Niabella yanshanensis: one gene and its partner. The protein of the gene in region 1 interacts with the protein of each later gene in a pairwise test. Links are inferred from orthologs where the notes say so. Each region holds a gene or a part of one and is shown in the gene's direction. Other genes may lie near its edges. The genes, in order: gyrA and gyrB.

What was found.
Region 2: the proteins of gyrA (region 1) and gyrB interact in binary tests that used the Escherichia coli proteins (3 or more experiments, as listed by UniProt). The link is inferred for Niabella yanshanensis from one-to-one orthologs.

Annotation. Positions count from the first base shown.
Region 1 is NZ_CP139960.1:716,177-732,052, forward strand. What follows is about bases 7,095-10,309. They hold gyrA (DNA gyrase subunit A), read left to right. Parts: upstream 7,095-7,478; coding sequence 7,479-10,109; downstream 10,110-10,309. Other genes in these bases: metK (methionine adenosyltransferase), read left to right, coding at 7,095-7,192; U0035_RS02630 (hypothetical protein), read left to right, coding at 10,139-10,309. In the rest of the region: U0035_RS02585 ((Fe-S)-binding protein), read left to right, coding at 1-427; U0035_RS02590 (hypothetical protein), read right to left, coding at 432-692; U0035_RS02595 (trans-sulfuration enzyme family protein), read right to left, coding at 716-1,900; U0035_RS02600 (OsmC family protein), read right to left, coding at 1,958-2,389; panC (pantoate--beta-alanine ligase), read right to left, coding at 2,479-3,327; U0035_RS02610 (glycogen/starch synthase), read left to right, coding at 3,487-4,299; U0035_RS02615 (DUF4270 family protein), read left to right, coding at 4,340-5,851; more of metK, read left to right, coding at 5,939-7,094; more of U0035_RS02630, read left to right, coding at 10,310-11,464; xylA (xylose isomerase), read left to right, coding at 11,723-13,051; U0035_RS02640 (xylulokinase), read left to right, coding at 13,124-14,626; U0035_RS02645 (LacI family DNA-binding transcriptional regulator), read left to right, coding at 14,776-15,816. UniProt on the Escherichia coli protein: A type II topoisomerase that negatively supercoils closed circular double-stranded (ds) DNA in an ATP-dependent manner to maintain chromosomes in an underwound state.
Region 2 is NZ_CP139960.1:2,321,972-2,337,607, reverse strand. What follows is about bases 11,406-14,380. They hold gyrB (DNA topoisomerase (ATP-hydrolyzing) subunit B), read left to right. Parts: upstream 11,406-11,890; coding sequence 11,891-13,870; downstream 13,871-14,380. Other genes in these bases: U0035_RS09380 (tetratricopeptide repeat protein), read right to left, coding at 13,877-14,380; U0035_RS09390 (hypothetical protein), read left to right, coding at 11,406-11,637. Outside these bases: U0035_RS09455 (hypothetical protein), read left to right, coding at 157-309; U0035_RS09450 (phosphoenolpyruvate carboxylase), read left to right, coding at 414-3,002; U0035_RS09445 (DUF4878 domain-containing protein), read left to right, coding at 3,104-3,679; U0035_RS09440 (DUF4878 domain-containing protein), read left to right, coding at 3,685-4,083; U0035_RS09435 (inorganic diphosphatase), read left to right, coding at 4,148-4,690; U0035_RS09430 (hypothetical protein), read left to right, coding at 4,812-5,456; U0035_RS09425 (C40 family peptidase), read right to left, coding at 5,497-6,273; U0035_RS09420 (RNA polymerase sigma factor), read left to right, coding at 6,385-6,975; U0035_RS09415 (hypothetical protein), read left to right, coding at 6,965-7,327; U0035_RS09410 (hypothetical protein), read left to right, coding at 7,488-7,940; U0035_RS09405 (UDP-N-acetylmuramate--L-alanine ligase), read right to left, coding at 7,937-9,316; U0035_RS09400 (bifunctional UDP-3-O-[3-hydroxymyristoyl] N-acetylglucosamine deacetylase/3-hydroxyacyl-ACP dehydratase), read left to right, coding at 9,580-10,983; U0035_RS09395 (PLD nuclease N-terminal domain-containing protein), read right to left, coding at 10,980-11,198; more of U0035_RS09390, read left to right, coding at 11,242-11,405; more of U0035_RS09380, read right to left, coding at 14,381-15,013; U0035_RS09375 (hypothetical protein), read left to right, coding at 15,143-15,346; U0035_RS09370 (glycoside hydrolase family 28 protein), read left to right, coding at 15,545-15,636. UniProt on the Escherichia coli protein: DNA gyrase negatively supercoils closed circular double-stranded DNA in an ATP-dependent manner to maintain chromosomes in an underwound state.

The DNA of each region.
Region 1 (15,876 bases):
TGAGGTGAAGTCAATGGCGGCCCGCACTTTCGAGTTTTCAGAATTCCTGCTTAATATACTAAAGGTGGATAATTGCGGCGCCGAATTAAATGGCCTTGCCACCTATCACGATAGCTGTGCCGCACTTCGCGAATGTAAAATAAAAGAGGGTCCGCGGCAATTACTGGGAAATGTAAAGGGACTGTATCTCACCGAAATGAATGATGTGGAAACCTGTTGTGGCTTTGGCGGTACTTTCGCTGTAAAGTTTCCCGGAATATCGGTAGGTATGGGGGAGCAAAAGGTAGAAAATGCCATTGCAACAGACGCCGACTATATCATTAGCACTGATCTTTCCTGCCTGATGCACCTGCAGGGATATATTAATGGAAAAGGTTACCGTATCAAACCTATGCACTTGGCCGATGTGTTGGCAAGTGGCTGGTAGCCTTTTACTTTTCTGTATTACGCGATTTCAGCTCCGCATTTATTTGTCCTAATCTCATAAAACTGGGGAGAAGAGAAAGCATGGCAACCGGAATTACAAAGATAATCATGTAGTTCCTGCTCTTCAATACAAGATAGAACAGGATCAGGCAGGCTACCAACATAACGATGCCCAGTCCAAAAGCTACCCCGGTAAGTGTTTTCTTTTGCTTAAGAAGCTCCTCTGTGGTTAAGTCAGTTACAACATTGCTCGCCTTTTTAGCCATTGTCTCATTTTTAGTTCGTGTTGTTAGTTAATGCTGCTTAAAGCCTGCTCAATATCGTAAATCACATCGTCCGGGTGTTCCAAACCCACTGAAATACGAATCAGACCAGGTGTAATGCCCACTTTAGAACGTTCTTCTTCACTTAATTTAGAATGGGTGGTGCTTGCCGGATGAGAAGCGATGCTACGCGAATCACCCAGGTTAGGCGTAAGTGATAATAATTGCAGTGCGTCCATAAATTTGCGGCCTGCCTCAACGCCCCCTTTTATTTCAAAACAAACAATACCGCCGCCAGCGCTCATTTGCTTTTTAGCTATTTCATGTTGAGGATGAGAAGGAAGAAAAGGATACTTCACCCATTCCAGTTGAGCATTCTTTTGCAGCTTCTCAGCAACCTTCAACGCATTGGCAGAATGACGGGTAATACGTACGTCTAATGTTTCAAGACTTTTGGTTAGTACCCAGGCATTAAAAGCGGAAAGAGTAGGACCCGAATTACGGCAAAACAGGTACACTTCGTTGATTAGTTCTTTTTTGCCGGCAATAACGCCACCTAAAACACGTCCCTGCCCATCAATCCATTTGGTGGCAGAATGAATCACCAGGTCAGCACCAAAATCAGCGGGGGTCTGCAAGAATGGAGTGGCAAAACAATTATCTACATTAAATATAAGGTTATGTTTCTTTGCTAATCGGCCTGCTTTTTCCAGGTCGATCAGCTCTAATTGCGGATTGGTGGGTGTTTCGAGGTAAAGCATTTTAGTATTCGGCTTTACCGAAGCTTCCCAGTTATCAATATCAGCTGCATCAACTAACGTAAATTCAATACCGAATTTCCCCAGAAACTTCGTAACAACGGTATTAGTACCGCCGAACATCGAACGGCAACACAGCAGGTGATCGCCTGTCTTCAAAAGCGCCATAAAGGAATTAAATACGGCTGCCATACCGCTCGCAACCGCAAAACCTGCTTCACACTTCTCTAACAACGCAATTTTATGCGCAAATTCATCCACGGTGGGATTGCTGTAGCGACTGTAAATATTATCGTCAGACTCATCTGCAAACGCAGCACGCATCGACTCAGCGTTTTCGAAAGTAAAGCTACTGGTCAAAAACAGGGGGGTAGAATGCTCCATTTGCTGAGTGCGTTCTGTTTGGGTTCTTACTGCAATGGTCGAGGGGTGGAGTGGTCGTTTGTTGCTCAACGTTTATTCTTTTAATTTCGGGTCTTTGATTGTTTTGCTATTCGAAACAAGTATCTATCAACTCGGTTGTTTAATAATTACCTGTGTTTTGATTTCGGCACCCGCTTTAACAAGGGTAATGGCTACCGAGCAATATTTGGTGATGGAGATCTCAACGGCACGTTTTGCTTTATCTTCATCTACATTACCAGTGATTTCAAAAATCATTTCAATATTTTTCCATAAAGACGGCTCCACATTGGGTTCACGTTCTCCGTTAACGGTTACCTCATAGTCAATAACTTCCTGGCGCTGTTTTTTCAAAATGCTGATCACATCAATACTGGAGCAGGCTGCCAATGCGTTCAGTAAAAGCTGCATAGGGCGTGCACCATATTCAAGACCGCCCATATTGGGGTTGGTATCGGTTTTCACTACTGTTCCATTCTCATTAATGGTATCAAAACCATATTCTCCACTTACCCTTTTCAATTTTACTGTATTCATCATTATAAGATTATTATTTAAAGGTTCTACTATGATCTATAAATTGATCCTTTTGCGCGTGCAAAAGTATTTCAATTAAGGCAGCTTTCCAACTAAGCAATAACCAAATTATCTATCAGCCTTACCGGTCCCAAAAATGCTGCAATCAGGGCTACCAGTGGCTTCTGTCCATCCCAATCATCCACGGGCTCCAAAGTGTATGCATCCGCTATACCTACATAATCTGTTATAAATCGCCTTTCATTTAATTTCAAAGTAGCAGCTTCTTTAATCCCCGCCATCGGTCCCGCTTTAAGCGCTCCTTTTAAGAACAATAATGTCTGGTAAATTGTTGGGGCCAGCTGTTTCTCCTCTTCGGATAGCCGGGCGTTGCGACTGCTCATCGCCAGTCCGTTTGTTTCGCGCATAGTTGGAACGATCGTCATTTCTATGGAGCCGAATGCAGGTGTTGTATCAATCAGCCTTTTGATTACCATACATTGCTGGTAATCTTTCTGGCCAAAAAACACAGCTTGAGGCTGCACGATTGAAAACAGCTTATCCACCACCTGGCAAACACCCTGGAAATGACCCGGGCGGAATGCACCTTCAAACAGGTTTTCAAGGGCTTTCAAATCATAAATTCTTGTTATTTCTCCATTTGGATACATTTCTTCAACCTCCGGATAAAATAGTACATCGCAACCTGCGTTCACCAATAGAGTTATATCTTTCTCAATCGTACGGGGATATTTTTCCAGATCCTTTTTATCATTGAACTGGGTAGGATTTACAAAAATACTTACTACACCCATATCGCAAGCGGTCTTACAGGTTTCCAGCAGGCTCAGGTGGCCCTTGTGTAACGCGCCCATCGTGGGCACAAACCCAACAGATAAACCTTTATCTTTTTGAATCTGCAAATAAGACTGAATGTCCGAAATCTTCTTAAATATTCTCATCTCTTTGTAATCATTTTTAACTGTTTAGAACGTGACCAAACGGTAAAACCGCTGGTTTTTCACAATGAATTTCCAACTATCGTTCATTAGTACAATCCATAATATAGGGCAGTTTGCCTATAAATATGTAACTTTGCAAACTTTAAAAATTGCTAAAGCATGTCAACAAAGAAAAGAATTTTATTTATTGCCAATGAAATGTCTCCCTATTTAGAGTTGACTGAATTTTCTGAAATTGTTAATAAACTGGCCATAAAAGCCAATGACAATGGTTTTGAGGTGCGTTGCATTATGCCGCGGTTTGGAGTTATTAACGAACGCAGACACAGGCTTCACGAGGTAGTTAGGCTTTCTGGTATCAATGTAACTGTTGATAACGACGACATGCCGTTACAAATCAAAGTGGCATCTCTGCCCAGCGCACGTCTTCAGGTTTATTTTTTGGAGAATGAGGAGTTGTTTAAAAGGAAAACCCTGTTTCATGATGACGAGGAAAAATGGTTTGCTGATAACGACCTGAGAACCGTTTTCTATTGTAAGGGAGCTCTCGAAACCGTGAAAAAATTTGGCTGGAGCCCTGATGTGATCCATTGCAGTGGCTGGATGACAGGGTTAATTCCGGCTTATCTGAAAACGATTTATAAAAAAGAACCCGTTTTCGCACATAGCAAAATCGTATACACTATTGGTGAGAACACTTTTAAAGAGAAGCTGGGCAAAGGATTTATACCCAAAGCGCTTATTCACCCTTCCCTGAAAGAAAAAGACCTGGAACCCTACAAAGACGGAACCAATGTAGCGCTGATGAGGGGAGGTGCTACTTACGCAGATGCTATTACTTTTGGTGCACCCAATGTGGATAAGAAATTATTGGCTGAGTTTACCAAAGTACGCGGTAAAAAAACGCTCCAGTTTAAAGAAGATTCTGATTTAACAGACTATTTACAACTGTATAACGATCTTGCGGAATAATTTTCAAAACTTACCGTATCAATTTTTCAAAAATATCTGTGTGAATAAATACATTGCATCAGCGCTGGGCATATGCACGTTGGCTATCGTTTTACTGGTTTCCTGTAACAAAATCAATCAGGCAACCGATATGGGACAGGATTTGATTCCCCCCGTTGATAATATCCATACGTTTGATACGACACTGGAGGTAGAAACGTATAATATGCTATCCGCTTTCGCTGATGATTCAGCCCGGAGTATAGCTTCTGATGATCAATATCTGGGTTTAATGACCGATCCCATCTTCGGGAAAACAGACGCCCGTATGTTCTTCCAGTTAGTACCTACAAGTGGAAAAACAAATTTGATTAACGTTCCGGGAAAAAGATATATTGACTCAGTAGTATTGCAGGTAGCTTATTTGGGCACTTATGGAGATACAACAACACCTCAGACAATCACTGTATCGGAACTTTCTACAGCTAATAACTTCAAGGCTAGCGGCAGTAATCGTGATTCTGCCTATTCGATAAGGGACAACAATTTTATCACTACCGATATATTGGGGTCCAGGCAAATTATACCACGATCTTTAAAGGACTCCAGTATCGACATCCGTGCAAAGGATACAGTACCCATTGGTAATACACTTCGTATAAAGCTGAACAATAGTTTTGGCCAGCGCCTGCTCGATTATGATACTACGGGTGTGAACGACGCCTACTCTACCGATTCAATATTTTTAACCAAGGTGGGTGGCCTTGCATTAACGTCGACCGGGGGTGGTAATGCTATTATGGGCTTTGATATAATCGATAATAGCAAAACAAGACTTATTGTATACTATCGCCACGATAATACCACTACAGCGGGTGATATAGATACCGCTGTGGCTTCCTACACTTTCGAGGGCAAGGTAGCATCTGCCAATTATATTGGCAGAGATCATAATGGCACCCAGCTTCAGGCTACTTCCGGTGACAATGTACCCGACGCTTTCGCTTATATTCAAAATAGCCCGGGTGCTTACACAAAAGTGAAAATACCAGGCCTTGCGGGAATGACCAACTGTGTCATCCACCTGGCGCAGTTACAAATGGAACAGGTATATGATCCGATGGATACACTTTTCAATGCGCCGCGACTTATGTTTCTCGATATGTTGGACGCAACCAGCAATAAATATAAAACGATACCTTATGCTATTGACAATAGTTCGTTTCAGGCGGCTAATGACCTGGCCACTGTTCTTAGCATCACACCTGCGGGTTACATATCATTCGGATCCTGGTATACTTTTAAGAAGGATCTTTCAAGCAATACCATAAAGGAATGGAAATTTAATTTAACACGTTATGCACAATATGTGGTGAAAGGAATGACGCCGGTATCTGATTTACGTCTGCATGCCAACTATTATACAGTTATCAACAACGGTAACGTCAATAGTAATGGCACAAGAGTCATCGTTCAAATAGCTTCCGGACCCGCTGCCGGCCGCGTACGCCTCGGGGGCGGTAATCACCCCACACAAAAAATGAAGCTGAGAATTGTTTACTCCAAAATCTAATACAACATTATAAATTTTATTAAAACGGGTGCGGATACTATATTTGCACCCTATTTATTTTATAGACTATAAACTCATTATTTCACAATGCCTTACTTATTTACTTCCGAGAGTGTTTCTGAAGGACACCCAGATAAAGTGGCGGACCAGATTTCTGACGCGCTGATTGACAATTTTCTTGCTTTTGATCCACAATCTAAGGTTGCCTGCGAAACACTGGTTACTACCGGTCAGGTAGTATTGGCCGGAGAAGTAAAGTCCAAAGCCTATTTGGATGTACAGGACATTGCCCGCAAAGTGATCAGCAAAATTGGTTACACCAAGAGCGAATATATGTTTGAAGCCAATTCGTGTGGTGTACTTTCAGCTATCCACGAGCAATCTTCTGATATTAACCAGGGTGTGGATCGTAAGAAGAAAGAAGAGCAGGGAGCGGGTGACCAGGGTATGATGTTTGGTTATGCTACCAACGAAACGGCTAATTATATGCCTTTAGCGTTAGACCTGGCTCATACTTTACTGATCGAATTAGCTGAGTTAAGAAGAGAGAACAAGCAAATCAAATACCTGCGCCCGGATTCCAAAAGCCAGGTTACTTTGGAATATGATGACAATAACAAACCAGTGAGAATTGATGCTATTGTTATCTCTACACAGCATGACGACTTTGATAAAGAAGAAAAAATGCTGGCAGCCATTGGCAACGATATTAAAAAGATCCTGATCCCACGCGTGATCAAAAAATATCCTCAGTATAAACATCTTTTTAACAATAAGATCAAATACCATATTAACCCGACTGGTAAGTTTGTTATAGGTGGACCACACGGTGATACCGGTTTAACAGGCCGTAAGATCATCGTAGATACCTACGGCGGTAAAGGCGCGCACGGTGGCGGTGCCTTCAGCGGTAAAGATCCCAGCAAGGTAGATAGAAGTGCTGCATACGCAACCCGACATATTGCAAAAAACCTGGTAGCTGCAGGCCTTGCGGATGAGGTATTAGTGCAGGTTTCTTATGCGATCGGTGTGGCCCAGCCAACCAGCATAAATGTAAATACCTACGGAACAGCGAAAGTTGATTTGACGGATGGAGAGATCAGCAAGATAGTTGAGGGCATTTTCGATATGCGTCCTTACTTCATTGAGCAAAGGTTGAAACTGCGTAACCCTATTTACAGCGAAACTGCTGCTTATGGTCATATGGGACGTGAAGCTAAGACAGTAGAAAAGGTATTTATTTCTCCTGATGGTAAGAAAGTTGCTAAAAAAGTAGAACTGTTTACCTGGGAAAAGCTAGACCATGTTGCAAAAGTTAAAAAAGCATTTAAGCTTAAATAAACAATGCTTAATTTATAGAGAGAGCCGCTTCTGAGTGAAGCGGCTCTTTTTTTAACAGGTTACGTTTTCAACCCTGACTTGTCTGCAGCGAACTTAAAACCCGGCCGGGTTTATTGTGTTACCAGGTAAAAATGACTTAGGCCGACTCGCTAAAACCGCTCGTCAAATAGTGCATAAACTGGTGAAAAATCATGACATATTCGGTAAATTTCAGGTATAAAAAGATTAAATTTGCCTGCATTGTAAATGCCATTTTACTTTAAATTTTAAGAACAGAAATAATTAGATGGAAGAGAATCTGGAGCCACAAGGAACACAGGATAATAACCGAATTATTCCCGTAAATATAGAAGAGCAGATGAAAACGGCCTATATCGATTACTCGATGAGCGTAATCGTAGGTCGTGCACTCCCGGATGTAAGAGATGGGTTAAAGCCCGTACATCGCCGGATATTATATGCGATGAATGAATTAGGGTTGAATGCCAACAAACCTTATAAGAAATCTGCCCGTGTGGTAGGGGAGGTATTGGGTAAATATCACCCGCACGGTGATAGTTCGGTATACGATGCCATGGTTCGTATGGCCCAGGAATGGAGCATGCGGTACAGAATGGTTGATGGACAGGGTAACTTTGGTAACCAGGATGGAGACGGACCGGCGGCTATGCGTTATACCGAGGTGAGACTACAGAAGCTGGCAGAACATATGCTGGATGATATTGAAAAAGACACGGTGGATTTTCAACTGAACTTCGACGATTCGGAAAAAGAACCTACCATCCTGCCAACACGTATACCGCAGTTACTGGTAAATGGTTCAAGTGGTATCGCAGTAGGTATGGCTACCAGCATTATGCCGCATAACCTGAGCGAGGTCATTGATGGCTGCGTTGCCTATATCGAAAATAATGATATTACGATCGACGAGCTGATGCAGCATGTAAAAGCTCCCGATTTCCCTACCGGTGGTATCATTTACGGTATGGAAGGTATTAAAGCCGGCATGCACACGGGTAGAGGCAGGGTGGTAGTACGCGGGCGTGTGCAGGTAGACACCAAACCCAGCGGACGCGAGCAGATAGTGATCACTGAGGTACCTTACCAGGTCAACCGCGATGCGTTAACTAACCGCATTGGTGAGCTGGTGAACAACAAGATCATCGAAGGTATTGTACACGTTAATAACGAATCGAACAAAGATGGTACCCGTGTCGTATTGGATCTGAAGCGTGATGCTATAGCTAACGTGGTGATCAACCAACTGTATAAGCACACCGATCTGCAAACTTCTTTTGGTATCAACAACGTAGCTATTGTTAAAGGTCGCCCCAGAGTATTGAGTGTAAAAGATATGATTTCTGAATTCGTAGAGTTCAGGCATGAGGTGGTAGTGCGTCGTACAAAATTCGAATTAAAAGAAGCTGAAAAAAGAGCTCATATTTTACAGGGATACTTAATTGCATTGGATCACCTGGACGAAGTGATTCGCCTGATCAGGAGCTCTGCAACACCTGATATCGCCAAAGAAAACCTGATCAACGCCGGCTGGGGATTAGACGAAATACAAGCCAAAGCCATACTGGAACTGCGTTTGCAGCGTTTAACCGGAATGGAGCGTGAGAAGATCAAAGAAGAGTACGAGGAGCTGATGAAGCTGATCGCTCACTTAAAAGATATTCTTTCTAATGAAACCTTACGCTTTGATATTATTAAAACCGAATTACTGGAGATCAAGCAAAAATTCGGAGACGAGCGTAATACAGAGATCACTTACCTGAATGATGAAGTAAGTATCAAAGACCTGATCAAGGAGGAAGATGTAGTTATTACTATTTCTCACTTAGGTTATATTAAACGTACCTCGGCAGATGAGTTCCGCGCACAAAAACGTGGCGGACGCGGCGTACGCGGCGGTAAAACCAGGGATGAAGATTATATTGAGCACCTGTTTGTAGCCTCTACACACCATACCCTGTTATTTTTTACAGAAAAAGGAAGATGCTATTGGTTGAACGTGTATGAGATTCCTGAAGGAGAAAAAACAGGTAAAGGACGTGCGATACAAAACCTGATGCAATTGCCGCCTGATGATAAGATCCGTGCGATCATTGATATCAAAGATCTGAAGGATGAAGAATTTGTAAAAGCGCATAATATACTCCTTTGTACTAAGAAGGGTATTATCAAAAAAACAAGCTTAAGCGACTTTAGCCGCCCGAGGCAGACCGGTGTAAACGCTATTACAATTGTTGAAGGCGATCAGTTGTTAGAAGCTAAACTAACAGACGGTACGTCGGAAATCATGCTGGCTGTGAAAAGTGGCCGTGCTATCCGCTTCTCCGAAGAAAAAGTGAGGGCAACCGGCCGTGGTGCTATTGGGGTTGGTGGTATTGAGGTAGATGATGAAAATGACGAGGTAATAGGCATGATTTGTGTATCAACAAACGCTGAAATTACGCCGGGTGTACTGGTTGTGAGTGAAAAAGGTTTTGGTAAAAGAACAGCGGTTGACGAGTACAGATTTACGAATCGTGGTGGTAAAGGTGTAAAAACCATTAACATAACGGATAAAACCGGTAATTTAGTCGGACTTTTAGATGTGTTTGAGAATGAGGACCTGTTAATAACCTGCAAAAGCGGTATTACTATAAGGATGCCGGTAAGTGGTATTAGTGAATTAGGCAGGGCAGCACAAGGTGTAAAACTGATCCGTATTGATGAAGGAGATGAGATAGCCGCTATCACCAAGGTTGACGAACAGGAAGAGGAGGAGATCGAAGAAACAGAAAATACGGAAGCCGGAACGCAGATTGAGGGTGCGACGGAGTCTCAGGACAATGCAACTTCTTCCGGAGATCAGCAATCTGATGATAATAACAATGAGGGTACAGAAGAATCAACCGAAGAAAATTAGCGTTTAAAAAATAGTAAAAATATATACGAATGAAAAAAGTTATTTTCCTGGCAACGATTGTTGCTTGTTCAACAACAGGAGCTTTTGCGCAGAAGTATGATGATATCAAAGGGCTTTTGGCACTGGGGCAAATCGCGAAGGCAAAAGAGTCTTACGACAAAAACTCTACTAATGAAAAATTCTTTACAAAGCCTGAAGGGTATATACTGAAAGCAGCGCTGTATTCGAGCCTGGCGCTGGACAGCAGTAAAGCTGCGGAAGCAGACAAAAACAGATCAGAAGCGGATGCAGCTCTGGCTAAGTATAAAGAAATGGAACCAGATATGAAATTAATGGAGGACCCTACTTACAAAAACACTCCTTATAATTTATATGCTGCTTATTTTAATGCCGGTATAGCCGATATCAACAATAAGGCTTATGAGCCAGCCTACGATAAGTTCAAAAAAACGGTTGACTATTCGGAACTTCTGATCGCTAAAAAGATCATGAACAAGCAAATGGATACTGCAGCGATCTATTACGCGGGTTTATTGGCAGAAAACACCAAGCATGCGGATGAGGCACAAAAGTATTATGCCCGCATTGCTGATGCTAAAATAAAGGAATATAATGAAGCATCTTACGAAAGTGTATACCAGGGCCTGGTTCGTTATTATGCAGGTAAAAGCGACAATGCAAATTTCGAAAAATACAAAGCCATCGGAAAAGAATTGTTTCCTCAAAGCGAATTTTTCACGTACTCAATGCTTGATTTTGCAGTAGGTGGAAGCTCTAATTTTAATGAAAGATTGGCAAGCCTGGAAAAGCATGTTGCCTCAAATCCTGAAGATTATAAAGCAAATATCACCCTGGCCGAAATCATTTATGATACATTAGATTCGAGAAAGGCTAATGCGGTACTTCCTGGTAATGCAGAAGAGCTGGAAGGCAAAATGCTGGCAGCTTTGAACAAAGCATCCAGCCTGAAACCTGAAGAAATGCAGCCTTATTTATTATTGGGTGATCACTATTTGTTAAAATCAGAAAAGTTCAGAGATGCCATGGTTACTGCTGAAACCAATGTGACCAAAAAAGGAGCAAAAGCAACAGCGGACGATAAGGCCCAGTTAGCAGAAGCTAAAAAAACCTACGGTGCTAATTACGAATTGGCAAAGAACAACTACGAAAAAGCAGCTGAGCTATTTGCAAAAATGCAGAACCTTGATGCAGGTCAAAAACGTAGCTACCGTGCTATTGCAGGCAACCTGGCTGAATATTATTCTTATAAAATCGAAGACTCAAAAGGTGCTGACAGAGACAAATACATTGCATTGGAAAAGAAATGGGATGATATCTTTAGTAAATTAAGATAGATCACCATCTTAAATAGATCAACCGCTCCGATTTGGGGCGGTTTTTTTATACTGTAACCCGAGAGAAAGCACTACTAACTACTATGTAACCCGATTGCAAACGATGACTTTATTTGCTTCTTATAATTTATGAAATATAAAAGAAAATATTTTATGAAACCGATTACAATTTATTTCCTAATATTGTGTTTCTTTTACACTGACGATTAAAGCTTGAACCACATTATTTAAAAGACAACAACAAATCAATATTCAATTATGAGCGTATTATTAGGCGATCAGGAGTACTTTAAAAGTATTCCCCAGATACAATATGAGGGTCCGGAAAGTGATAACCCATTAGCTTTTCGCTGGTATGATGCCAACAGGGTAGTGGCGGGAAAAACATTAAAAGAGCATTTTCGTTTTGCCTGTGCCTACTGGCATTCGTTCTGCAATGATGGTAACGATCCTTTTGGCCCGGGAACCCATGTGTTTGGATGGAACAGCAAAGCTGATGCGGTAGCAAGAGCCAAAGACAAGATGGATGCTGCTTTTGAGTTTATCACTAAAATGAACCTGCCGTTTTATTGTTTTCATGATATAGACCTGGTGGATTATGGAACGGATGTAAACGAGAATGATAAAAGATTACAGGCAGTAGTAGATTATGCCAAACAGAAGCAGGCCGATAGTGGTGTAAAATTATTATGGGGTACTGCCAACGTATTCTCTAATCCGCGTTATATGAACGGGGCTTCTACCAATCCTGATTTTCAGGTTTTGTCGCATGCAGCTGCCCAGGTAAAAGCGGCTATTGACGCCACTATAGAACTGGGTGGGGACGGTTATGTTTTCTGGGGTGGAAGAGAAGGCTATATGACCTTGCTCAATACCGATATGAAAAGGGAGAAGGAGCATTTTGCGCGTTTCCTGCATACAGCCAAAGATTATGCACGTAAAAATGGTTTTAAAGGAACTTTCCTGATCGAGCCGAAACCCATGGAGCCTACCAAGCACCAGTACGATTATGATTGCGAAACCGTAATCGGCTTCTTGCGCCAGTGGGACTTATTAGGCGATTTTAAGATCAATATAGAAGTAAATCATGCCACCCTTGCAGGACATACCTTCCAGCACGAACTGCAGGTGTCAGCTGATGCAGGTGTATTGGGATCTTTGGATGCCAACCGGGGGGATTACCAGAATGGCTGGGATACCGATCAGTTTCCCAACAATTTAAATGAATTAACGGAAGCGATGTTGATCTTCCTGGAAGCAGGCGGTTTGCAGGGTGGCGGAATTAATTTTGATGCGAAGATCCGTCGCGCGTCAACGGATCCTGCCGATTTGTTCTATGCGCATATTGGCGGTATGGATACATTTGCCAGGGCCTTGATCACGGCCGATAAGATCCTGTCCAATTCTGATTACCGTAAATTAAAGCAGGAGCGTTATGCTTCCTTTGATGGGGGTAAAGGAAAGGCTTTCGAGCAGGGTCAATTAACATTAGAAGATCTTCGTGCTTACGCTATTGAAACGGGTGAGCCTGCTGTAACAAGTGGCAAACAGGAGTACCTAGAGAATATTATTAACCGGTTTATATAGTTTAGAGATCATATTTCATTGTCGATGGTTCATGGCTTATAGGCTATGGACCATTCACATAAAATCAGAATAATGTTATTATTAGGCATCGATGTAGGTACTTCATCCATTAAAGTATCGGTAGTAGACGGCGCAACACAACAAACCATCGCAGCGGCGCAGTATCCGGAATCAGAGCGGGATATTATTTCTCTTCAATCCGGCTGGGCAGAGCAGTCTCCCGAACAATGGTGGAGCGATGTAAAGGAAGCTATCAAAAAAGTCAATCAATCGGGGAAATTTTATACAAAGGATATTGGAGCTATTGGCATTTCCTATCAGATGCATGGGCTGGTGCTATTAGATAAGGCCGGTAATGTGCTACGTAATAGTATTATCTGGTGCGACAGCCGGGCCGTACCTTATGGTGAAAAAGCCTTCCAGGAAATGGGAGAGGAGTACTGCCTCGGAAGACTTTTAAATTCTCCCGGTAATTTTACTGCTGCTAAACTAGCCTGGGTAAAAGAACAGGAGCCGGAACTATTTGAGCAGATCGATAAGATCATGCTTCCCGGTGATTTTATTGCACAACGGTTTACCGGGCAAATAACCACTACACCATCAGCACTATCTGAAGGTATCTTTTGGGATTTTTTGGAGAACCAGGTATCGCAAAAGTTGATGCAGCAGTTTGGTTTTAGTAGTGGTATTGTTCCCAACCTGCAACCGGTATTCTCCGATCATGGTCGTTTGACTAAAGAAACAGCTGATGAACTTTCATTAAAAGAAGGTATACCCGTTACCTATAAAGCAGGCGATCAGCCCAACAATGCGCTTTCCCTAAACGTATTCGAACCGGGAGATGTTGCGGCCACTGCAGGCACATCTGGTGTAATATATGGTGTAAGTGATGAGCTTACTTACGATCTGCAAAGCCGGGTGAATGGATTTGCTCATGTTAATCACCAACCTGATTTAACCCGTGTTGGTATTTTGCTCTGCATTAATGGTACCGGCATTCTGAATCGCTGGATCCGGAATCTTTCTGGAAATGTTTCCTATGCGCAGCTTAATGAAATGGCGGCCACGGTAAGGCCGGGCAGTGATGGATTAACTATTCTGCCTTTTGGTAACGGCGCCGAGCGTATGCTCAATAATAAAATAGTAGATGCCCATCTGCAAAATATCGACCTTAACAAACATACCACAGCCCACCTGGTGAGAGCCGCACAGGAAGGTATCGCTTTCGCATTCCGTTACGGGCTCGACATCATGCGTAGCAATGGCATGCAGCCTGCCGTGATAAAAGCGGGAAAAGCCAACATGTTTTTAAGCCCGGTATTTACCGAGGCTTTCGTAAACGCTACCCATGTACCGGTTGAATTGTATGACTGTGACGGCAGTGTGGGTGCCGCTTTGGGAGCAGGGATAGGGGCCGGGTATTACCGGCAGCCGGCAGACGCATTCCGGAAACGTCAACCCCTAAGCGTAGTAGAACCAACACAGGCTGCTTTGTATGATGAATTGTACGGAGCCTGGAAAGCAGAGCTGGAACAGAAATTAAATTCGGACTCGTTAATTTTACAGGAAGCTTAACGATACGCAATACGTATAGTATGGGTGCAACCGGAGAATTGATGACCCGATTTCCAAAGACTTTCATCTAAGAAGCCAAAAGATTTTGATAGAGTTTGTTTACCGGCATCTCTTTTTACCTACTTTTACGCACCTAATTTTATTTCCGTATGAAGAAGGGAAAAGAAGTAACGATATATGATATTGCCAGCGAGCTAAAAATATCTGTAGCTACTGTTAGCCGCGCTTTGAAGGATGATCCGGTAGTAAGCAAGAAAACCAAGAAGAAGATCTTCGAGCTGGCCGAAAAAATGGGGTATCGTACCAATCATTTTGCCCGCAGTCTTCGTACGCAGGAAACCAATACCATTGGGTTTATGATCCATGAGCTCAATAGTAATTTCGCTAATTCGGTATTATTGGGCGTAGAAAAAGTAACCACCGAAGCCGGCTATGACCTGATTATTGCCCACTCATCTGAGAGCTACGACAAAGAAGTGGCCAATGCCCGCAATCTTTTTAATAAACGGGTGGATGGGCTGATTGCCTCTTTATCTTTCGATACCAAACAATACGATCATTTCAAACAGTTTAAGGATAAAGGTGTACCGGTTATATTTTTCGACCGGGTTGAAAAAGGCAATGATAATACGGTAGTGGTGATCGATAACTATAAGGCGGGGTATGATGCTACCCAACATTTAATAGATCAGGGGTGCAGGAGAGTGGCGCATATTACATCCAACCTTAACCGTAATGTATACGCAGAGCGTTACCGGGGTTATAAAGATGCCCTGGCTGACAATGGTCTTGACCGGGACGAAAATCTCGTGTTAGTAGATAATCTAAGCGAAAAAGCTGGTATCGATTCGGCTCACAAGCTACTTAAGCAAAAGCGTAAGTTTGACGGGGCTTTTATCACCAACGATTTTGTGGCTGCCGCTTTTATTAAAACCCTGAAGGAAAACGGTATCAAAGTGCCGGAAGATGTAGCAGTAGTTGGTTTTAATAATGATGCTATCGCACATTTGATCGAGCCTTCTCTCACTACTATTAATTATCCCGGTATAGAAATGGGAGAGATCGCCGCCCGTACATTGATCAATCATATCAAAGGCGTCAGCAATTTACAACAGCTCAATACTTTGATCATTAATTCAGACCTGATCGTACGCGAATCATCGCAAAAGAAAAAGAAGGGCAAAGTATAAAGTACAAAACCATTAAGGAGTTAAGGTTAGTTAAGATTCATAATAATACCTCTTAATGTC
Region 2 (15,636 bases), 1.6 Mb from region 1 along the record:
ATAGAACGCCAGACAAGCAGGTACAAACCAATGTTTACTGGTTTTTAGGAGGTTGAAATTTGACGAAAATGGTTTAATATACTGAATTACAATATTTTGTGTTGTTAAATTGAATGATGTCCAAGAGCTCGAAATAGTCGCTAAATACAGTAGATCATGATTGGAAAAGCTTTTGAACTTGTATTTGTCCGGGCTTACCGGCGACTGGTAAGAGGAGGGCTGGCTGATCGGGCATCATGCGGGCATCCTATTCAGTTAGAAGGGGGCCTGTTTGAATTAGACGGCGATGATTTTCCTGCGGCGATGTAGAGGTTTCCAAGCAAAAAGTTGGCCCCATCTATCTAAAAAATATTATCTTAACGGCTTCATTGCCTGCTGTTGAAGATTAAAAGGAAAAATATAATTTAAGAATAATGGATATTGCCGTTAGCAGGAGCTTACATCATTTCAGAACAGAAGTTGGAACCAGGTTTCAACTTTACAACAGTCTCTTTACCTCTTTGCCTTTTCATAAAATGGAGAAGACCGGTATTCTGTTGTCGCTTTTTTCAAGTATTTGCGAAGAAGGTTATGGGAAAGCTCAAAGCCCTATAGATATTATCAATGATTTTTTTAATAAGCATACAAGCTTAACTACCGAAAAGGAAAAACTCGACCTCTTGTTTCGATTTACGCAATATGTCGAGCGCCAGGTGGTACTATTTGATGCGCTGGAAGATGCTGCTTATAAAAATACGCATGACCTGAGCGGGGCCGGCACCTTAAAGCAGGTGATGAGCGATGTGCTGCAGAACAACAACGAAGAGTCACTGGCCGAAATACTCAAAACGTTTTGTGTACGCCTGGTATTGACCGCGCATCCTACGCAGTTTTACCCGGGTTCTGTATTAGGTATTATACACGACTTGAGCAGTGCGCTTATTAAGAACGATTCCATTGAGATCAATACTTATTTACAACAGCTGGGTAAAACCCCCTTCTTAAATAAGAAAAAGCCAACACCTTACGATGAAGCTATTAGCCTTGTTTGGTTTTTAGAGAATGTGTTTTATACGGCTGCAGGAAGAATTGTAAACGAGTTGAAGAGCCAGTTCCCTGAAGCGGTAACCGACCTAAACCCTGTTTTGCAAATGGGTTTTTGGCCGGGTGGAGACCGCGATGGCAATCCGTTTGTGAAATGCGATACCACTTTAAAAGTAGCAGATGCTTTACGTGGCGCCATTTTAAAATGCTATTACCTGGACATCCGTCGTCTCAAACGCAGGCTTACTTTCCCTGGTGTAGAAGAGCCGATTGCTGCATTAGAGTTGAAATTATACGATAATGTATTTGTTCCCGGCTTTAAAATAGACGTTACAACCCAGGAGATCAAAGATACCCTTGTAAGTGTGAAAGCGATCCTGGAAGAAAAACATAACTCTCTGTTTACTTCCCAGGTACAAAGTCTGATTAATAAAATCGACCTGTTTGGCCTGTACTTTGCCTCTCTGGATATCAGGCAGGAGAGTACCATACATCAGAAATTATTTGAAACCGTTGCCGATAAGTCGGACGGAATGATACCAGGTAATTATAAAGAGCTGTCAGAAGCAGAGAAGATCAAAGCACTGCTGCAGATAAACGGAGTGGTAGATGCAGGTATTTTTGAAGATGAAGTAGCCGCAGATACAGCGCAGATACCAATGGCTGTAAAAACGATACAGGAATACAATGGAGAAGCGGGGTGTAACCGTTATATTATCAGCCAATGTAACAGCACTTTAAATATTATCGAGGTATTTGCCTTATTTAAAATGCAGGGTTTTGCCAATGATGAGATCAATGTAGATATTGTTCCTTTATTCGAAACCATAGATGATCTCAGCAATGCAGGCGAAATAATGAAAACCCTGTATAGCATTCCGGCTTATAAAGAACATTTGAAACGTAGAAAGAATACCCAGACTATTATGCTGGGCTTCAGCGATGGTACCAAAGATGGTGGTTATTTGATGGCCAACTGGAGTATCTACCGTGCAAAAGAAGAGTTGACCCGTATCACCCGCTACTATGGTTTTGAGGTTATCTTCTTCGACGGAAGGGGAGGGCCCCCGTCAAGAGGCGGCGGTAAAACCCACAAATTTTATGCATCTATGGGTAACAATATTTCCAACAGGGAGATCCAGTTAACTATTCAGGGGCAAACCATCAGTTCCAATTTCGGCATTATCGATTCTGCACAGTACAACCTCGAGCAGTTGTTGAATGCGGGTATTACCAATAATATACATGTAGACCGTCATGCTCCTTTAACCGGCAAGCAGGAAGAGTTGCTGCAGGAGCTTTCTTCTTATGGTTTTGACGAATACAAGAAGCTGAAGGAGCATCCCTTATTGGCCAGCTATTTATACGAAATAAGCCCGTTGCGGTTTTACAGTGAAACCAATATCGGAAGCCGTCCGGCCAAACGTGGAAAAACGCAGGGCGGTATTTCATTGAAAGATCTTCGTGCGATCCCGTTTGCAGGCGCCTGGAGCCAATTGAAGCAGAATGTGCCAGGCTTCTTTGGGGTAGGTTCTGCACTTAAAAAGATGGAATACATCGGCCGTTTCGACGATGTAAAGAAGTTATACGATGAGTCATTGTTCTTCAAAACCCTGATCGATAATTGCGAGATGGCTATGTCCAAGTCTTACTTTCCGCTGACGGCTTATATGGCACAGGATGAAACTTATGGCGAGCTCTGGAATATGATTTACGAAGAGTACCAGCTTACATACGAGTACATCGTAAAGCTATCGGGCAACGAGGAGCTAATGGGCAATTACCCGGTTGATAAGCTTTCGATCTCTATGCGTGAAAGGATTGTACTGCCGCTTTTGACCATCCAGCAGTATGCGATGTCGAAAATACGTGCGCTGGAGGCAAATGGAGATGATGCTGATGGCATAAAAGATACCTACGGAAAGCTGGTAATGCGCTGCTCATTCGGAATTATTAATGCCGGGCGCAATTCGGCCTAAAGAGAATTCTTTATACTGGAAACCGGGGCTCAGGCGAGCCCCGGTTTTTTTATTAATCTTTTATAGAAACTCATCCTTACATTTGTTTGCAAAAAGGAACTATGAGAAATATAGTAAAGACAGTAGCCTCTGCCCTGGTAGCTGCAATTTTGTTGATATCCTGTGGCAGTGTTACCAGCAATGATCCTAACGCGGTGTTGCAGGAGTTTTTCGAACACCTGGCAAAAAAAGATATCGATGGCGCCAGCAAATATGTAACCTCAGATAGTAAGCCTACCATGCAAATGATGAAGAAGGGACTGGATATGGCCGAAAAAATGAAAGATTCCCTGCCTCAGTCAGATCCCATGAAAGATTTCCAGGATGTTGTTATTGAACCGGCACGCATAATGGGCGACTCTGCATTTGTTTTGGTTAAAAGTAAAACCCAGCAAAGGCCCGAAGCTGAATTTAAGTTGCTGAAAGAAAGCAATGGCTGGAAGGTAGATTTTACAATGAGCACGCTGATGCGCATGGGCATGAAGAGTGTGCAAAACCAGGGCGATGAAATAAGAGACTCGATTAATGTGAACAGCGAAGAAATACAAAAAGGAATGAAGATGGCTGATAGCGTTTTGAAGAATATGGATCCTAAAGTGCTGGATGATATCCAGAAAAAATTAGACAATTTAAAATAGTAATTATGAGATTGATGGGATTAGGTATAATGGTACTGCTATTCCTTGGAAGCTGTAAAGGAGGCCGTGAACAAAACGAAGCTGAGACTGATCTGGTTGCAGCGAAAGAATTTGTTCAGGCGGCATTAAAGGGGAAATATGACAGGGCTGCAGACTTTATGCTGCATGATTCATTGAATGATGAACGGTTGGATGCCGTGTCCCGTATGGAACTGTCTTCCGATGAAAAGCAGGGGCTTTGGGATGCGAGCATTAATATACATAGCCGTAAACTGGTTAACGATTCTACCAGTATTATTGTGTATTCCAATTCATTTCATAAAGAAAACCAGGATACCTTGAAAGTGGTCAAAAAAGATGGCAAATGGCTGGTAGATTTTAAATACCTGTTCGACCATGAATAGAACTACTGTTAAAAGCATATTTTTGCAGACTTTTAAATAATTTTCAAAAAATCAATAGAACCTTATGTCAACTATACAACATCCGTGGCATGGTGTAAGTTACGGCGCAAATGCTCCCGAGTATGTGAATGCGATCATAGAAATTCCTGAAGGCTCGAGGTCGAAGTACGAAATCGATAAAGAAACAGGATTATTGAAGTTAGACAGGGTTATTTATTCTTCTTTTCATTATCCGGTTAACTACGGGTTTATTCCCCAAACTTTGGGGCAGGATATGGATCCTTTGGATATCCTGGTTTTGTGTTCTCAAACGATCCGTTCACTTTGTCTGGTGCAGGCTAAAGTAATTGGCAATATGCAGATGATTGATAGTGGCGAGCGCGACGATAAGATTATTGCTGTTGCGCTGAACGATCCATCTGTTAGACAATATGACAATATTGATGAACTCCCACAGCATTTTTTGCTGGAAATGCGCAACTTTTTTGAGCAGTACAAAGTGTTGGAAGATAAAAAAGTAGTGATAGATACCTTCCAGGATAAGGAAACAGCACTGCCCATTGTTACGGAAGCTATAGATTACTACAAAGAAAAGTACAGAAAATAGTAAATAATAGGAAGGACCTGACAGCAGGTCCTTTTTTCTTATCCACATGTTGATAATCAAATAGAAGATGCAACCTTTTGATGATTAGAAACGTCCGTACGGGGTAGCTAACAATCCAGATATGTTGAAATATTTCTTTGCTATAGCCATTTTCGTATTGCCGGTTTCCTTTATACAGGCCCAGAGCAATTTTACGCGCACCGTAAAAGAATATTATCGTGTCAATCCATTTCAGGGTAATTTTTCTTCTTTTGTTGAGGCGTTAACAACCGATCCTTCGTTGTTGAAAAAGGAAATTTACCGGCAAACAGATACTACGGGGTATTTTGTGAAAGGGGAGTATGACGTTTTTAACCCCTATAGTATCAACGCCAATAAGGTAGATATGCTATTTTACGAAAATGTTTATAAATCAAAAAACCGGGTTCTTTTTAGTTTTTATACTTACCAGTTAACCACGTATTTCCCGGACACAGAATTGGCAAGGCGGGCTGTAGCAAAGGATTATAAAAAACTGGTTAAAAAGATCAGGAAAGACATGTATGATACGCAAAGGCAAAGTTTAAAGGGGTATAATAATATTGAAGATGGTGAGATAACTACTTTTAACGATTCGGGTTCTACGCTGGAACCGGTAGTGGTTAGCTGGCAAACGCTGGCAAAAACAAAACAATTAGGCTTAACAATTATTTTAAGATTGGAGCAGGATAATAACTATGCGTATCCTATTAATCATAAAAACAGGATTGCTTATGGCAGGTATTAAAGCCAAATCATTTATGACCATCCATAAGTTTGTCGGGGAATTATTCAATAAATCGCCTTATGCACTTTAGCTGATGCGTTCGCATCCCCGTGTCGCTATTGACAATACCCTTGTTATCTATTGGGTCTATACGTACTTTTCCGGCTGCATGTATAATGGTGGTACTATCCAGTAAAATTCCAACATGAACAATTTTTCCTTTGTCTTCAAAAAAAGCAAGATCGGCAGGTTGGACTTTTTTTAGTGATGGTACCGGCCGTCCCTGCAGGGCTTGTTCCCAGGCGTCCCTCAATATAGGCAGGCCTACCAGTTTGTACTGGGTTTGGGCAAAACCACTACAATCTACACCCAATATAGTTTTGCCTCCCCATAAATAAGGCGCATTCAGCCATTGATGTGCATTTTCGAGTAATTGAGCCTGCTTGTTTTTAATAGTAGCCGTGTTGATAGCCTGAGTGGCGCAGCTGTAGGGAATTCCGGCTATTACTCCTTCCTTTTTTTTGAAGTCGGGTAGCGTTGATCCCAGCGGAACCTGCATCAGTTGATTGGCAAGCTCTATTTTTGTTAAAAACTGTGAAGCCAGGAACGGCGACTCCTGCATGGCTGTAGCAGCATCAATACCCTTTACAAGATGAGGCGTTAACCATCCTGTATAACCATCATATAAGCTTTTTACTTTCAGCCATTGGTTGTCTTTTTGCCCCGTAATTTGTACGGGTTCTCCAAAAAACAGCTGGTTACTCATCTCTCTTCTGTGGTTGGGCGCCTTACGTACAGGCGCAGCAGGTACAGTAACTATTGCATATACGGCCTTCATATATGTAAATATATACGCTCTTGATTTATCTTCCCCGTCGCATCAGCTAATAAATTGGCAAAACGTATGGAATTACGAAGGGTTTGCATCTTTAATTTATAACTTTAGCCGGTGGGGAAAGACAAATACCAGGATATTAGCGATAAGGAGCTGTTGCAGCGTTTCTGGCAAACTCAAAACAATGAGTGGCTGGGTATTCTATTGCAACGTTACACCTTGTTGTTGTTGGGTGTTTGTATGAAGTATTTAAAAGAGGAAAATGACGCCCGTGATTGCGTGCAGCAGATCTTTTTAAAAGTAATTCAGGAAGCAGGAAAATATAAGATTGATTACTTTAAAAGCTGGTTGTACATGGTGGCCAAAAACCAATGTCTCACCATATTGCGGGATAAGAAGGGGAAAATTTCCGTTGAGCTGGATGATACGAACAGCCATATAGTGGAGGAAGTAGAGAGTACAGCGGACGGGGGAATGTTGTTGGTAAGTGACGAGGTGCTTCGGGAGGCCTTACAGGAACTCAACGAAGAGCAATACAAATGTGTAACTTTGTTTTACCTGCAGAAAAAAAGTTACCAGGAGATAAGCGAAAGCACGGGTTATCCCATGTTAAAGGTTAAAAGCCATATTCAGAACGGAAAGAGGAATCTCAAGATCAGTATTCAGAAAAAAATGAAAGCAGCGGATTCAACCCATGCAAGATGATTTAAAAAACATATTATCCAATGCGGGCGGTACCACCAGCCAGGATCAGCTATTAAAGTATCTGAAAGATGAGTTGACTCAGGTGGAAAAGCATGATCTTGAAAGTAAAGCTGTAGATGATGCTTTTGAAAGCGATGCGTTAGACGGTTTGCAGGAGTTGCAGAACAGGGAGAAACTGGAGCTGATTGTAGATGGCTTAAACAGGGATCTTAAGAAGCGGGTTTCAAAAAAAAGTGAGTTACGGGGGAAAATGCAACTAAAAACTCATTGGACGCTTTATTTTTCGATCCTTATCTTTTTGATAATCATTGTACTGGTATATCTTTATCTGCATCGCCGGATGTATCCCTAGGGTAAAACAAAGTTGCAACACTAAAATTGTGCCTTACTTTAAAATGGTGATAACTAGTACTATTTTTAGCGTAAACAGGCTGTTTTCAATATTAATTTAATGTTAACTGGCTCCGGAACCTAATTTTAATTGCCACCTTTGGGGAGCAAAATCGAAAATTATGCAATGGAAGACTATAACAAGCAACCTCGGTAATACCGCGTTTAGCTTGTGGAGCAACGGACGTAAATTATTGACGCTTGCTTATCAAAGCCAATCAGACCGGGTATATATTGAAGCGGAAGACGGAGAAAAAAGACATTTTAAGTGTAGAAATAAAGGCCTTTTAAAAAACAGGATCGTACTGGAAAATGAGTACGGAACCAATCTTGGCAAATTGAAAAAAGAAGGCAGCCGGGAATTTATTTTGATCGACGGCAAGAAATACTATCTCAACTTTCTGAACAATAAAGAGGTAGAAATAATTGCAGAAGATGCACAGGAGCCCCTTACTGTGTGCAGCCTCGATTTGGAGAATCCAACTACAGAAGCAAAAAAAGGCTTATTAATGGTACTATGCTACTATTTACTGGGCCACCCGCAAAAAAGCGAGCAGCCCGCTATGGCCGTTTAAAGCCTCTCGTATATATCTTTAGAAAATTGTTCCAGCGACGGATCCCTGGCGCCCATTAGCAGCAGCACATTGCCTTCCTGCAGGTGGGGTTGAACGTTTTCCAGGAGTTGGTTACGATCTTCAACGAAGTAAGCATTTTTACCTAATGCCCTGATATCATTGATGAGGTCATTGGCAGAAATGTCTTTGGTGGTTGTTCCTCCTGCATAGAAGATCTCACTCATCCATATTTCATCCTGGGGTCTTAACGCTTCGGAGATCTCTTTCGCGAAATCGCTTCTGAGAAATTTAGTGGGTGTATAGCCATGAGGTTGAAACCAGGCCACCACTTTCTCTGCAACCGGCTGGCAACTTTTAATGGCAGCAGCACATTTCACGGGATTGTGAGCGAAATCGTCTACTACCCATATGCCCGATTTATTTCCTAAAACCTGGCAACGCCGGTAAATTCCCTCGTAGTGAGCAAGGGCTTCACTGGCAATCTTTAAAGGTACGCCGGTTTGAACGGCTGCTGTTACAGCTGCAACGGCATTTTCCATATTATGCCGGCCTGCAACGTTGAGCTCAAAATGCTGCCCTTCAATGTCAAAAGAAATTTTAAACCCTTTTTGCTGGAAACCGGTGGCGAAGAAGCCTGCGCCCAGGTTTTCGCCTTCAATTTCAAAGTCATTGACCAGGTGAACCGATAGTTTTCTCGAATGTTCGTTGGATTGGTTAACAATAAAAAACTCACTGTTGTTCTTAAAGGTTTCAAATACCTGCATGAGTTCGTCCAACTCTTTGTGATCTTTCTCTATATTAAGCAGTAGCCCGATTTTTGGCTGGTATTGAACAATAGAACCATCGCTTTCATCAGCCTCTATCACAAGCCACTCGCTATTACCAACGAAAGCATTGCCTATTTTACCTTTTTTAATCAGGCTAACCAGGCCGGCTCCGCTAATAATGGAAGGAGAAAGACCGGCATAGGTGAGTATATCAAACAGCATCGCCGTAGTTGTACTTTTGCCACTGGTACCACCTACCGCAATTGTTTTTTTACTGGCAGCGATAAGCGCTAATAATTCAGATCTTTTAATAACCGGAATACCCAGTTCTTTGGCTTTTTTGATCTCTGCAACAGTATCCTCTATAGCCGTTGACGCAACAATAAGGTCGGTTTCCGGGGTAATGCCACTGCCATCCTGCAGGAAACATTGTATGCCGTCATTTTCCAGCTTAGCCTTAATGTCGCCGGCTTTGCCTTCGTTAAAAAAGCGGTCACTCCCACTTACTTTTTTGCCTGTACCCTGTAAATACTGGGCAATGGCGCTCATACCCGCGCCCGCAACTCCGATAAAAAAGGGGGCTTTTATATTTTTTAGTTCAATATTCATAATGTCAAAATTCCAGCCAGTACCATTTGTTTTTGTTCAAAATTATGCAGATGAGGAATGCGAATGGATCAAAGCATCAATATACAAGCGAAATGTACAAAGTTTTTTGATTACAGATTGTTATCAAAATACAAATCTCAGTCCGCCTGGTGAAGAAAAACATGACGGAAGCGCGCATGCAGAGAGATGATTTTTGAGCTATTAATCTAATAAATATGGCAGATGTAGCAAGATTATTATATTTGCCAAATTCAATAATGACTATGGGCAGTAATTTCAATCCTGATAAACAACACACGTTAAAAAAATCAGTGAATATAAGTGGCACGGGTTTGCATACCGGTATATTGGCTGATGTAACGCTGAAACCGGCCAATGCTGGTTTTGGATTCCAGTTTCAAAGGGTTGATTTGCCCAATAAGCCCATTATTAAAGCGGATTGTGATCTGGTTACAGACACAAGCCGGGGTACAACCCTGGAGGCTAATGGCGCCAAAGTGAGTACGGTAGAACACCTGCTGGCGGCTTTGGTAGGCATGGGAATTGATAACTGCCTGATTGAAATAAATGGTCCGGAAGTGCCGATAATGGATGGCAGCTCTATGCCCTATATAGAAATTATTGAAGAAGCAGGAGTGGAAGAGCAAAATGCAGCAAAAGCATGGTATTCAATTGACGAAAATCTTTATCTTACTGATGAAGATAAGCGGGTTGAAATGGTGATCATGCCTGCCCGGGAATATCAGATAACCACGTTGATCGATTTTAATTCACCGGTTTTAGGCACCCAGCATGCAGAATTAAAAACCATGCGGAATTTTAAAGATAAAATTTCTTCCTGCCGTACTTTCTGTTTCCTGCATGAACTGGAAATGTTGTTAGATCACAACCTCATTAAAGGAGGTGACGTAAACAATGCCATAGTGGTGGTTGATAAACCCGTAGGCGATGCGGAGTTAGATCGCCTGAAGAAAATTTTTAAGAAAGATGACATCGAAGTTAAAAGTGAAGGGTACCTCAATAACCTGGAACTTCGCTTTCCCAATGAACCGGCCAGGCATAAATTGTTAGATATAGTGGGCGATCTGGCGCTGATTGGCTACCCCGTAAAAGGACGGGTTATCGCAAATCGCCCGGGGCATAGCTCCAATGTGGCTTTTGCAAAAATGATCAAAAAGCATATCAAGGCCAATAAGCATATCAAGGATGTACCCAGCTACGATCCTACCACGCCTGCGGTTTACGATATCCAGCATATTGAAAAAACATTGCCACACCGCTTTCCTTTTTTACTGGTAGATAAGGTAATAGAGCTAACGGATGAGAAAATTGTAGGGATTAAAAATGTAACCTTTAATGAGTGGTTTTTCCAGGGACATTTCCCCCAAAACCCGGTTTTCCCTGGTGTATTACAAATAGAGGCGCTAGCCCAATGTGGAGGAATGCTGGCCATCAACCTGAGTCCGGAGGGACAATACGATACTTATTTCCTGAAAATAGATAATTGTAAGTTCAAAAACATGGTAAGGCCCGGAGATACACTGATTCTTAAAATGGAACTGACGGCACCGATCAGGAGAGGGATTTGCGAAATGAAGGGAACTACCTATGTGGGGAATAAGGTTTGTTGCGAAGCCGACCTCGTAGCCCAGATTGTAAAACGTTAAAAATCAATTTTGGACACTTTTTGCTTTACCCCGAAGAGAAAGTAAAGAATACCACCCAGAATAGGAAAGAAAAGCACAATCAGGGCCCAGATGATCTTATTAGAGCTATCTTTAAACTGGTTACGCAAAATATCTATCAATGCTAAAAGGGGGATCAGGAACATCACTGATAGGAGCGCTATGATTACAAGTTCGTTAGTTCCAAGTGCAGCCATTTAAATTTTTAGCTAATTTAGTAATATTCGAAATAATACTGTTATGAATCTGAAATCACCAAGTGTGTTTGTTGCCATGACCATCGCATTCGGCTTTATTTCCTGTAAAAAAGAGAATGATGATAATAGTATAAACGGGAGGTTTCAGGGAAACTGGATAGAAAATAGCGCTAAAGAAATTGTTTTGGTAGTAAGCACGCCGCCTGCCGGCGACGAAAATCTGCCTAATCTGAGGCTAAATAACGGATTAACCACTTATTTTTTTGATTACCGTTTCAATAATGCCGGTGATTCAATTTACATCTCTGACCTATCCACTGGGGGTGCAAAGAATACTCCTTATAAAATTACCTTTGCCAGTAGCGGGAAATCGCTTACTATAAAAAAATTTCATACGATATTGCCGAATGCTGATCCACTTACTTTTGATAAACAGTAGGGATTTTTTGAGCTAATCAGGTAATCGGCCTGACCATTTATGGCTTTAAAATGTGCTGCAATTTCCATAGTTCACCAACTATTCACATTTCAATTAAAAGCCAAATAAACGCTCATTTTTTCGTAAATTTGTCCGTTGCCTCATGGCATCTGTTAATGTGTAATCTATTATTGATTTTAGCCACATGATCTTCTTTATTTGACCCCGGATTAACGGGAGCTTTTAAAGTTTTTCATGCATTTTTTAAATATTTATGAGCGAAGAAATAAACGAAGCGGTAGCGGTTGAAAAGCCCGCTTATGGTGCCGACAGTATTCAGGTTTTAGAAGGTTTGGAAGCGGTGCGTAAACGTCCTGCGATGTATATCGGCGATATTGGTATCAAAGGTTTGCACCACCTGGTATATGAAGTGGTGGATAACTCGATAGATGAGGCCCTGGCGGGTCATTGTAAGAATATCGAGGTATATATTCACGAGGATAACTCCATCTCTGTTCAGGATGATGGCCGGGGTATTCCAACGGGGATCAACAAAAAGGAAAATAAGTCGGCGTTAGAAATCGTAATGACGGTATTACACGCCGGAGGTAAGTTTGATAAAGACAGTTATAAGGTTTCCGGGGGATTACACGGTGTAGGGGTAAGTTGTGTAAATGCACTGAGTACTAAAATGATTACTACCGTTCACCGTGAGGGTAAAGTATTTGAGCAGGAATATCATATCGGTATACCCCAATACACGGTTAGAGAAATTGGAGTATCCGATAAGACCGGTACTCATCAGCATTTCTGGCCCGACCAATCTATTTTTACGGTTACTGAGTATAAATTTGATATTCTGAAGAGCAGGTTGCGTGAGCTTTCTTATTTAAATAAAGGAATTCGCATTTCTCTTTCTGATTTACGTGAAAAGAATGATAACGGTGAAATACTTTCGGAGGTATTTTACAGCGAAGGTGGTATTACTGAGTTTGTTGAAATGTTGGATGAGGTTGCCGGGCGCAAGCCATTGATTCCTAACGTGATTACCGTTGACGGACATGATGCTGGCACTAACGTGGCGGTGGATGTAGCCCTTACTTACAACGACTCTTACAGTGAGCATATTTATTCCTACGTAAACAACATCAACACCATTGAAGGAGGCACGCACGTAACCGGATTTAGACAGGCTCTGACCAGGGTGTTTAAAACCTATGGCGATAAAAACGGCTTGTTTGAGAAAGCGAAAGTGAGTATAGAAGGCGATGATTTTCGCGAGGGGCTAAGCGCCATTATTTCGGTGAAAGTTCCAGAACCTCAGTTTGAGGGACAAACAAAAACCAAGCTGGGTAACAGCGAGGTAAGCGGCGTGGTGCAAACCACACTGGCCCGTGCTTTAGAAGTATTTTTAGAAGAGAATCCGAAAGATGCCAGAAACATCATCAATAAAGTAATACTGGCGGCGCAGGCCAGGGCGGCTGCGAGAAAAGCGCGCGACCTGGTTCAACGTAAATCGGTTTTAAGCGGCGGCGGCTTACCGGGTAAGCTGGCCGACTGTTCTGATCGTGATCCGGAGCGTTGCGAACTATACCTGGTGGAAGGGGACTCGGCGGGAGGTACAGCAAAATCGGGTCGTGACCGGTCTTTCCAGGCTATTTTGCCGCTGAGGGGTAAAATCCTCAACGTAGAGAAAGCTATGGAGCACAAGATCTACGAAAATGAGGAGATCCGCAATATTTACACGGCATTGGGTGTGACTGTTGGAACGCCGGATGATCCTAAGGCATTGAACCTTACAAAACTTCGTTATCACAAGCTGATTATCATGACGGATGCCGATGTGGATGGCAGCCATATTGCAACTTTGATATTAACTTTTGTATATCGCTACATGAAAGAGCTGGTAGAACAGGGTTATGTATATCTGGCCCAGCCACCATTGTACCTGATAAAAAGGGGAAGAGAGTCGGCTTACGCTTACAACGAAGAACAAAGAAAAGCGTTAGTTGCGAAATTAGGGGCCGGTAAAGAAGACTTGGTAAATATTCAGCGGTACAAAGGTTTGGGAGAGATGAATGCGGAGCAGCTTTGGGAAACTACCATGGATCCGGATCGTCGTACTTTAAAGCAGGTGACTATTGAAAGCGCTGCTGAGGCTGACCGTATATTTAGTATGCTGATGGGAGATGAAGTAGCACCCAGGCGTGAATTTATCGAAACCAATGCCAAATACGCTAAACTGGATATCTAAAGGACATCAGGGTTGGAGATATTCCCCGATATAATGAAATAGTTTTTCCTCTAAAGGTGTTTCAGGCTTCTGTTTTTCTGCAAGAAATTTTTTGTAAAAGACAGAAGCCTGTTTTTTATCATTCAGAAATATATCATAGACCCTGCCCTTATAATACAGATCAAAGGGACTGTGAAAAATATAATAGGAGCTATCGTATTGAGCGATAGCTTTTTTATATTGTTTGACGTTTTCATAATTGTCGGCTTTTGACCTGAAATAAGTTATGGCTGGTCTCATAATATTCTGGGCGAGACATTCGTCCAGCAAACGGTTACTGGCGACATAATCCTTTCTTTGAGCGTAGGCCTGGGAAGCACAGTAAGTAAGCGATTCGTTACCGATACTTTCTTTTTCCATCCATTTGTACAGTTCCAGGCATTTATCTGGCTGTTCCGTATTCAGGTATGCGTAAGCCAGGCTGGTTAAAGGGCGGGCGCTTTTTACCGAATCCCGCAGTAATCGCTCTCCCCAGAAGATAACTTCTTTGTGTTTCTTATCGTAGTCACTGAAGTTTATTTTTTGTGAGATGATTTCTGGTTTAGTAGAGTCGGATTTGAGAAAATCATTAATAACTTTTATTGCCTCATTTCGTTTTTGGGATAATAGCAGGGCATGGCAATAACGCAATGCTGCATCAGAAGCTTTGGGATTAATGATATAGGCCTTTTCGGAATAGAAGAATGACGAATCACTAAATTGCAGGGATTGAAATACGGAAGCAGTATACAGCCAGTATTTGTAATTAGATGGGTAGAGAATGGTCAGATTTCTGAAGAATAATAGTGCGCGGCCGTATTCTCTTATTTGCTGGTTAATAAGGCCTAGGTACAAATTGGCCTGCAGTTCATGGGACTCCTGGTCGTAAACTTTTTGATAAGGCTGAAGCGCTTGTCTCTCCTGGTTGTTCATATAGTAACAATAGCCCAGCGTTAAATAATGATTACGGCTGTAACCTTCCGGCTCATGAGCCAGTAGCCACTCAATAGCATTATCATAATCTCTTATTTGCAGGAAATACTGTAAACTGTCATTGCTGGTCATAGAAAATGATGAGAAATAGCAGCATAAAAAAAGCAAAAGTTGTGGTAGTCTTTTGGTCATTACAAAGGTTTTTAGAATTGCAATATAACTAATAAATTAGTTATAAAAAAAGGTAAATCATCGAATAAATGGCATTAGTTCTAAGTAAAACCCTTAATTTCAATTTTTCTTAATCAAAAAATAATAGCTATGGCAGATGTAACCCTTACAGCTTACAATGTAAAAACCAAAGAAAAGAATGTACCGATCCAGGAAGCCGTGATTTCAAGAACTGCAAAAGGCGGATACATTGCAAAAGGCAACGATGGCAAAGGCAATAAGTTGACAGCCCTTTTGGGAGAAGAAAAAGCACTGGCGGCTATTAAAGCGGGTCTTGCAAAGCAAGATTGGTAATACGCAGGTGTAAACTATATATCAACCCGGCAAACTGTTTGCCGGGTTTTTTATTTGAAGCCTGATGTACTTTTTTTGAACAGGGATGTTTTTTTTTACTAAATGCCTGTAACCGATAACGTTTGCGTAAATAAAGTACATTGTAATTGTTTCGGCAACAGGGATTCTGAGTACCTTGTACGTTCTAATAGATTGCAGATGTATAAAAAGTTTGTTGTATCGTTGTTGCTTGTTATTGGTTCGTGCGTGGGTTTTGCTCAAACAAATTGGATCTTGCCCAGGGTTGCAGC